Regions from separate parts of the Clostridium sp. CTA-17 genome, predicted to be linked through region 2. Evidence: a T-box and tRNA genes for the amino acid it is inferred to sense, from the RefSeq annotation. Region 2 holds a T-box; the other regions hold tRNA genes.
The links. A T-box is a leader RNA that pairs with one kind of tRNA and senses whether it is charged. The one in region 2 lies ahead of metG (methionine--tRNA ligase), so its partner is inferred to be a tRNA-Met.

Region 1 (3,188 bases), on a different contig from region 2:
TCTTCATCGAAATAATATGTCTTACCATCTATTGTTTGCCAACCACTTTGGACTTCACCTCTATTATTTACGTATATTTTTCTTTCTCCACCCCAATCTTCATGATAAGTGTGAATACCTGGTTCAGTTATAAGAGCTCCGTCTTCATTAAAAAGGTACACTTTGTATTTTTCATGATTAGAATCATATATTCTTGTGCTTCCTTTTGCTCTACCACTATACGTATCAAAATAATATGTTTTACCATCTATTACTTTCCAGCCAGTTTCTAAGCTATTATCCTTATTAAAGTAATACCATTTTCCATCTATTTCTTTTAATCCATTTCCTTTTGTTAAAACACCATCTTCATCAAACAAATATGTTTCTTTTTTATCACCATTAAATATATCGCAAATATTAATTGCCATACCATTATATTGATGAAAATAATATGTCTTACCATCTATTGTTTTCCAACCGCTTTCAACTTCACCCTTATTATTTACATATACCTTTCTTTTTTCACCCCAATATTCAGTATAAGTGTGAATTCCTGGCTTATTTACAAGAGTTCCATCCTCATTGAAAAAATATGTTTTATACTTTCCATTCTTAGTATCATATACTTCTTTCTTTCCAGTTGATACCTTTCCATTTTCAAAATAATATGTTTTACCACCTATTGTTTGCCATCCATCCTTTTTATTTTCATCAGTTACACTATTATTTTGACTTTCTGTACCTGTTGTTACTGCTTGTCCATCTTCATTAATATTTATGTAATCACTTTTTAAAGCTTCATTTTTATCTAACTTTTCTTCAGCTTTCTTATTTCCTACTTCTATTTTTTCTTCGATTTTCTTGCTTTCTTTATCTTTTTGGGAAGTTTCATTGTCTTTAGTTTTTATTTCATCACTTTTTACTTCTACGTTCTTATCTTTATTTATTTTATCTTCATTATTTTGATCAGCTTTATTTTCTACTTCTTTTACAGTATCCTTTTTATTATTATGAACTTTTTCTGCATTTTCGTCTTTGACTTCTTTGGAATCTTTATCTTTAATATCTTTGTCATTTTTAATTTCTTTTACATCTTTTTCGCCATCAGTTTTTACTTCTTTATTCTTAACATTTTTATCTTCTTGCGCATTTACATTAGGACTTTCATCTTTTAATTGTTTTCCATTACCTTTAATATTATCTACATTAGCAGTAGCTGTAACCCTTACTTCTTCAGCATAAACTTTCTTTCCATTGCTTATTACAAAGCTAGATATAGTAGTTATACTTGCTATAGCTACGGCAATAGCCACTTTTTCTCTTACTTTTTTCATAAAACACCTCTATTAATCCACTTAATTTAACTAATATATTAAAAATTCCCAAATGTTATTTTAACATTTTATTTAAATATTGTAAATAAAGTTAATTATATAGATATTTTCCGTTAATATTATTAAAAGTAATATTATTACATATAAATTTAATAAGAAATATATTATGATATTCATTTAAAGTAGAGATATAAAAAATTCTCTATAAAAAATCTTCTAATTTATAATCAAACAAAGTCATAATTACCTGTAAAACTGGTGGCTTGCAATAATTTTATAAGAATTTATTGACCACCCCCATAGCAGGTAGTTTTATTTATTCTAAATAAAAAAAGTTCTACTTAAAAAAGTAGAACTTTTTGTGGTTGCGGGAGCAGGACTTGAACCTACGACCTTCGGGTTATGAGCCCGACGAGCTACCAGCTGCTCCATCCCGCGTCATTAAATTGTCTCTCTGACTTGTATTAAGTATATTCCTAATTACCTAATAAGTCAAATGTTATTTTAAGAAAATATTTTTTAATTCTATATTAAATACTCTTAGGCTACTTATATACTCAATAAAAAATTTACTTTTTATTTCTATATATATCTTAATATCTTTCTAACTTCAGTTACATTACAAGAAATGCAGTTATTTCTTATTTCTATATATTTCTCAATATCCTTTAAAAACAAACAGTATTTAACTATATAACATTTAAAATCTTATGAAAGTTATAAACTTATTTTTCTTCATTATTATCTAAATTCAGTTATATACGTTTTTAAACTTATAACACCATTTTAGAATAACCACCTATGTTTAAATTATTACTAAATCTGCATTTATTTTTATAACTTAAATATCTTTCTTGGTATTATATTTAATTTAGCAATTTTAATATAAATATAATATCCCCAAACTCCACTTAAAGTATTACATATAAGATCATTTACTTCAAAAAACCTTTTTGTATTAGGAAAAACTAAAGATAATATAACCTGGGAACTCTCTATGAATAAAGACATAAAAAAACAGAATTTTAATACTGTACTTAATGAAGGTATATATGAATCTTCTTTTAACTTATTTTTATTCTGCAATTCAAAGCTTTCTAAAATTTTATTGATTTTATCTATAATTCCTTTTCCTAAAGTTAATTTTTCTTCATCTATACTGTAAAAATAGCAAAGAAAAAATGCCATTGGACTTAACATAATTGAATTTCCTATTAGCTGATAAATAACATCTCGCAATCCTCCTTCATGGTATATTTGCTTTATACTCCACAGAGGACTAAGCCAAATTTCTGGCGGATTATAAATAAGATTATTTCCCCAAGCTATGGTAAGTGGAAAATACACCTTAGAAGCAACTCCAATTAAGTAAATACAAAATAAATCAAAAATAAACTCTTCATTAGAATATATTTTTTTATATGTGTATTCTTCTTTAATTATTCCTTTAATTTTAATTGTTCCTCTAAATAAACAAAAGAGTAGAATTCCTAATGTTAAAAATTTATTTTGAGAAATAATAATCATGAATTCTCCTTTTAATTCTAAATTTTAATTAATATATTATTTAAGTGAATATTTATCTCTAACTGTAATATTCATACTGGAAATATTTCTATTGTTTATTAAGATAATCCTATATATTTATAGATCAAAACCCCATAAAAATAGAATAAATAACTTTACATTACTTCATTAATTATAACCTCTTTCATCTTATTTTAATCAGATTAATTACAAAAATAAGCTGTATCAAAACCCTTTAAAACTCTTACAAACCTAATTATAAAATCAAAGAAATTAATTAGTTGTTTATAAGTTTTTTCATGAGTTATTTTGATACAGCTTTCTAAAATTAAGCTTCTGTTACAA
Region 2 (3,188 bases):
ATACTGAAAGAGAAGTTTTAAGGTTTCTAGCACCTATAGTTTGCAGGTTAAATTTAAACAAATATTTCCCTCCTAAATCATATTAGCTTTTCACATTAGTTCTTTTTATTTTCTTCCAGACTTTTTATATCATCTTTAACTTCTTTTTCAAGTCTAGAGATTTTTTCTTCTATATTTTCTAAATCTTTTTTTACCTTATTTTCATATTTATATATGTAGTTATTTATTAATAGAGCAATTATTATACCTATAAAAGTATCTATAATTCTATCAACTGCATAAGCATATGGAGCTTTACCATGTAAGTTTGTCATAATTGCTATTAATACTATACATGCTATAGAAACAGACCCTTTTCTGTTAAACACATTAAGCAGATAAATGGTTATAACTATTCCAATACCTGTTATTATTCCTGAAAATCTTGTAAGGTTAAAGTTTAAAGCTATAAAAGTTAAAGCTAAGCCAACAAGTCCACCAGTTATTGTACCAATCATTCTGCTTTTTCCCATTTTATATGAGTTTTCAACAGTATCTTTCATACAGATTACAGCGGCTATACAAGCGTAAAAAGGATATTCTCTGTGTATTAGCTCGAAAAATCCTATGCATAAAGTTACAGCCAAAGCTGTCTTTAAGTTTCTTGCACCTATTTTAGGTAAGGCTAAACCTTTCATTTTAATAATACCTCCCCGAGAAATTTATATATTATTATAGATAGTATATAACATTTTTATATTAATACAAATTATGACTTAACAAGAATTTTAAAGAATTCAAAAATAAAAACGATTGACATTAATGTAAAACTAATCATATAATTAAAATTGAGTAAGAAAATGCAATGAAGAGAAGAGTAATAAAGAAGATTGTATAAAAGAGAGCTGGGTTAGGTGAAAGCCAGATACATGAGACTTTATGAAGATGGACTTGGAGCAGACTTTTTGAGAATTTTAATTTTAGAAAAGTACGGTGGCAACCGTTATATTGCAGAGTAATAAAATAGGTTAAACTTAGGAGTTACTTAATGAGATATTTATGGTGACATAAATATGAAATAGAGTGGTATCGCGTAATTAACGCCTCTATGGGATTTCCCATAGGGGCTTTTTATATTTTTGAAATATTGGAAATAATAATAATTAAGAATACAAGGAGGAAGAAATAATGTGTAAAAAACCATATTACATTACAACGCCTATTTATTACCCATCAACAAATCTACACATAGGTAATACTTATACAACTGTAGCTGCTGATGCTATAGCAAGATTCAAAAGACTTACAGGTCATGAAGTAATGTTCTTAACAGGAACAGATGAGCATGGTCAAAAAATAGAAAGAATAGCTAATGAAAAAGGAATTACTCCAAAGGAGCATGTTGACGAAATAGTTGCAGGAATTAAAGATCTTTGGAAAATGATGAACATAAGCTATGACAAATTTATAAGAACAACTGATGATTATCATGTGAAAGCTGTTCAAGAGATTTTCAAAAAGTTATATGATCAAGGAGATATATATAAAGATTCTTATGAAGGTCTTTACTGTACTCCATGTGAATCATTCTGGACAGAAACTCAATTAGTAAATGGAAACTGCCCTGATTGTGGAAGACCAGTTGAAAAAGCTAAAGAAGAAGCTTACTTCTTTAAAATGAGCAAATATGCTGATAGATTAATTCAGTATATAGAAGAACATCCAGATTTCATTCAACCAGAATCAAGAAAGAATGAAATGTTAAATAACTTCTTAAGACCAGGATTACAAGATCTTTGTGTTTCAAGAACAAGTTTTACTTGGGGAATACCTGTAAGCTTTGATGAAAAGCATGTTATCTATGTTTGGATAGATGCATTATCAAACTACATAACTGCTTTAGGATATGGTCAAGAAAATCAAGAGTTATACAATAAATTCTGGCCTGCAGATGTTCACTTAATAGGAAAAGATATTTTAAGATTTCATACAATTTACTGGCCAATAATGTTAATGGCTTTAGGATTAGAATTACCTAAGCAAGTATTTGGTCATGGATGGTTACTTGTTGATGGAGGAAAAATGTCAAAATCAAAAGGTAATGTTGTTGACCCAGTAGTTTTAGTTAACATGTTTGGAGCTGACGCTGTAAGATATTACTTATTAAGAGAAATACCATTTGGTTCAGACGGATTATTCAACAATGAAATATTTATAAAGAAAGTAAATACAGACTTAGCTAATGACTTAGGTAACTTATTATCAAGAACAATAGCTATGGTTTATAAATACTTTGATGGAGTTATTCAAGCACCAACATGCAAGGAAGCTATTGATGATGAATTAATAAACTTAGCTTTATCTACTCCAGGAAAAGTTGAAGCTAGTATAGATGCATTAAAGATTCCAGAAGCTTTAGAAAGTATATGGACTTTAATAAGCAGAGCCAATAAATATATAGATGAAACAACTCCTTGGATACTTGCTAAGGATGAAGAAAAGAAAGAAAGACTAGGAACGGTTTTATATAACTTATTAGAAACTTTAAGATTTGTTTCAGTAATGATTTCACCATTCTTAACAGAAACAAGTGTAAAAATAGATGCTCAATTAAACACTAAAGTTACTACTTGGGAAAGTTTAAAAGAGTTTAATGGAACAGTTGCAGGAGATAAAGTAGTTAAGGGTGATGTTATATTCCCAAGAATAGATGTTGAGGAAAAATTAGCAGAACTTGAAGCTTTAAAACCAGCTCCAGTTAAACCAGCTAACGAAGAGTTAGTTAAAAATCCAATAAAAGAAGAAATAACTATAGATGACTTTGACAAGATAGATTTAAGAGTAGTTAAAGTATTAGAATGTGAACCAGTTAAAAAAGCTAAAAAGTTATTAAAACTTAAAGTTGATTTAGGTGGAGAAGAAAGACAGGTTATTTCAGGAATAGCACAATACTATAAACCAGAAGAGTTAGTTGGAAAGTATGTAGTATTAGTTGCTAACTTAAAACCAGTTAAATTAAGAGGGGAATTATCTCAAGGTATGATACTTGCAGCAGCACCTTCAGATGATTCAGAACTTCTATTAGTTAACCCAGGAGAAATGTTAACTGGAAGCCAAGTAAGATAGTAAAATTAAAAAACTCTTATATTCATACTAGATTGTGGAATATAAGAGTTTTTTTGTATCATAATATTGTAGATAGAATCATT
Region 3 (3,188 bases), on a different contig from region 2:
TAGGGGCAGCTATTATTGATGACATCTTAGGAATAATAGCATTAACCATAACAACTAGTTTAGCAGATCCATCAATTAATGTAATAATAGTTTTAGCGAAAATAGTTATGTTCTTTATTTTTGCTGGTCTTTCAGGATATCTATTCCACTGGGCATTTATAAAATTAGATGAAAGATATCATAGAGATTTAAGAAGATTTGTAATAATAGCTTTTGTATTTTGCTTATTATTATCTTTTTCTGCTGAAGAGTTCTTTGGAGTTGCAGATATAACAGGAGCTTTTATAGCAGGCTTAGTAATATCTGATTCAAATAGAAGTAAATATTTAAATTCAAGATTTGAAACATTGTCATATATGTTATTATCACCTATATTTTTTGCTAGCATAGGAATAAAAGTCGAATTAACAGCTATGACAAAAACTATTTTCATATTTGCAATATTATTACTTCTAGTAGCTATATTAAGTAAGGTTATTGGATGCGGTTTAGGAGCTAAACTATGTAAGTATAGTAATAGAGAAGCTATTCAAATAGGAACAGGAATGATATCAAGGGGAGAGGTGGCACTTATAGTTGCAAATAAAGGAATTGCAATGGGACTTATGCTACCAGAATTTTTAGCACCAGTAGTAATAGTGGTTGTGGTTACAACTATAGTAACCCCTATTTTATTGAAAGTTGTTTTTAATAATAAATCTAAAAGTGTAGATTTAAATGTAAAGGCTAATGTTTAGAACTTAAAAATAATTTAAGAAAGCTTATTTATTATTAAAATATTTTTAAGAGTACCAATTGAAAATATAAAAAAAGTAAGATTTTTAATGACTAAAATAGAGAGATTAATAACTAGTGATTATAATCCTTTAAAAGAAATAGTCTTAGTATTATTATAATTAATAAATAATTATATAAATACTAAGGCTTGAGTGTAGAGAGAATCTACATTGAAACTATAGTATTTGTATTTATCTTAGGAGGTAATACAAATGAGTAAAGAAATAATAGATATTGAAGTAGAAGAATTTATACCATTTAATGATGCAGCAGATATGAAAGAATTTAGAAAATTTCTTAAACAATATGGAATAGAAGATGCCTTAGAGGATACTACATTAGATTATACTAAAAAGAAATTAGAGATGTTACTTGCTTTAGCTGAAGATAGTGAGGATGAAGAGTTAGCAGAACATAAAAATATATTAAAAAAATTATTAAATAACTTAAAAGGTGAAAAAGTTAAAAGAGAAGCTATGAAAGCTTTATATGAAGTTTATAGAGAATATGAGGATCTAACTGGTAAGGAATGCGAAGATTTAATTGATTCTAAAGAATTAGATAAAAAAATAAAAGAGGCTTTAAAAGAGTATAAGAAATATGAGCATTTTAAAACTCATGAGGAACAAATAGCTGAAAAATGGATAAGAGAATTAAAGAAAGAGGCTATAGAATACAAAAAACAATACAAGGAATTAAAAAAAGATATTAGAAGAGATTTAAAAAGATTAGAAAAATAAAATATAGTTAGATTTAAAAAATAAGCTATATCAAAACTTTATTTTAATAATTTGTTTTGATATAGCTTTTTTAGACATATATTATAATAAAAATAAAAAAGGTTCTGTTTTACAGAACCTTTTGTGGTTGCGGGAGCAGGACTTGAACCTACGACCTTCGGGTTATGAGCCCGACGAGCTACCAGCTGCTCCATCCCGCGTCATTAAATTGTATCTACTACTCTTTAACTATACGTTAATATATAATTAAAGTCAAGGAAATTAAATATTTATTATATTTAAATTGTTATAAGTACTTAGAACTTTCTCTTTTGTGATATATAATAAATATAGGGACGTATATTAGTTTTAATTTTTTATTCAGGAGGAGAAATGTTTACCAAAGGTTTTGACGAGGCATATAATAGGGCTTTAGAACTTCAGAAATTATTTTATGGTGAAAAAGAAAAATATAATGAAGAGTTAAAGAATGAAAATAGGGACATAAAGCACTTAGTTAACAAAATAAACGAAGAAAAAATATATATATTAGAAACACTAGTACCTAAATATGCTAAGAATATGAGTATTTTAGAAAGACAAAGTATAAAAGCTACTTTAGGAGAAGAAGTCAGTAGTGAATATATAATAAATGATTATAATATACGACCTATTAAAGAACTGCTACTGATAGATTATGATGAAAAGTTTATTATAAAAAATATAAAGAATCCTTTTATTAAGGTCTTTAAGATAAACAAAATAAATAAAAATTTAGATGAAGAAACTATGGAAATACAATCTGCAATAGATGAAATGAAAAAGATATCACAATGTGCACAGGATGATAAGCTTAAATTAATAAGAATTTATAAATTAATATGTTCTGCAACTAATTTAGGAGAAGCAATAGAGGAAAGGTTTAGAGATTTCATACCTATGATACAAAGCAGTAGGCTAATATATGGGGATTGCAATATAGAGAAGCGTAGCTATAGGATAGGAAATGTTATGAAATGTTATGATGGAATAATGCAGTTTTTAGTAAAGATATGTGAAACTAAATATAGAAGTGCAGAGGGAAAGCGAGTTAAGTACATAAAAGATTCTTTAATTGATGAGCATTTAGAAGAATTAGATTTATGGAAACAGAGCTTTAATGAAATATAAATTTATTTAATTTTTAAAGTTAAGGTAAGAGAAATGGGCATGTTTTTATGATTTATTATGGTGTTACAGCCAGTTTATTCAATAAAATGATAAAAATTTTTAAAGAATAGAGAAAAATATGTAGATTTTATTGAATTTTTAACCAGAATATGATACTGTCTACATATAGTAAATACTTATAGCGTGTTAGTATTTATTTTGGATTTGGTTGGAGAATAATTTCTTCAGCCTTTATTCTTTATATAGATAGTTTATAGTTTAAGAAATATTTAAAATTAAGTCTTATGAAATCAAGGGTAACTTGAGTATTCATAAGGCTTTTTTATTTTATTTATTATGGAAATTCATTATAAAAATCTATTTGTAATCATATATTTCATATAAAGATTAATTAATAGGGGAGGAGAATTTTTTATAATGAGTACAATAAGCAACATATTAAAATCTTTTTTAACTCAAAATATTCTAGGGTATATTGGGGTTACATTAATTTTAATAGTTATATTCCTAGGATTTATCTAC

Region 1: it has a tRNA-Met gene. The T-box ahead of metG (methionine--tRNA ligase) is inferred to sense a tRNA for this amino acid. The anticodon was not compared.
Region 3: it has a tRNA-Met gene. The T-box ahead of metG (methionine--tRNA ligase) is inferred to sense a tRNA for this amino acid. The anticodon was not compared.

What each region holds. Positions count from the first base shown of each region.
Region 1 is NZ_BAAABF010000005.1:90,402-93,589, reverse strand. Features, by position in the region: gene ACYUCG_RS10085 (cell wall-binding protein) at 1-1,316, opposite strand, end outside; tRNA gene ACYUCG_RS10080 (tRNA-Met) at 1,679-1,754, opposite strand; gene ACYUCG_RS10075 (VanZ family protein) at 2,151-2,843, opposite strand; gene galU (UTP--glucose-1-phosphate uridylyltransferase GalU) at 3,172-3,188, opposite strand, start outside.
Region 2 is NZ_BAAABF010000007.1:77,403-80,590, reverse strand. Features, by position in the region: gene ACYUCG_RS11640 (FUSC family protein) at 1-61, opposite strand, end outside; gene ACYUCG_RS11635 (FUSC family protein) at 96-677, opposite strand; T-box leader at 836-1,090, shown strand; gene metG (methionine--tRNA ligase) at 1,168-3,105, shown strand.
Region 3 is NZ_BAAABF010000010.1:41,467-44,654, forward strand. Features, by position in the region: gene ACYUCG_RS13445 (cation:proton antiporter) at 1-737, shown strand, start outside; gene ACYUCG_RS13450 (hypothetical protein) at 990-1,517, shown strand; tRNA gene ACYUCG_RS13455 (tRNA-Met) at 1,642-1,717, opposite strand; gene ACYUCG_RS13460 (hypothetical protein) at 1,890-2,666, shown strand; gene ACYUCG_RS13465 (hypothetical protein) at 3,084-3,188, shown strand, end outside.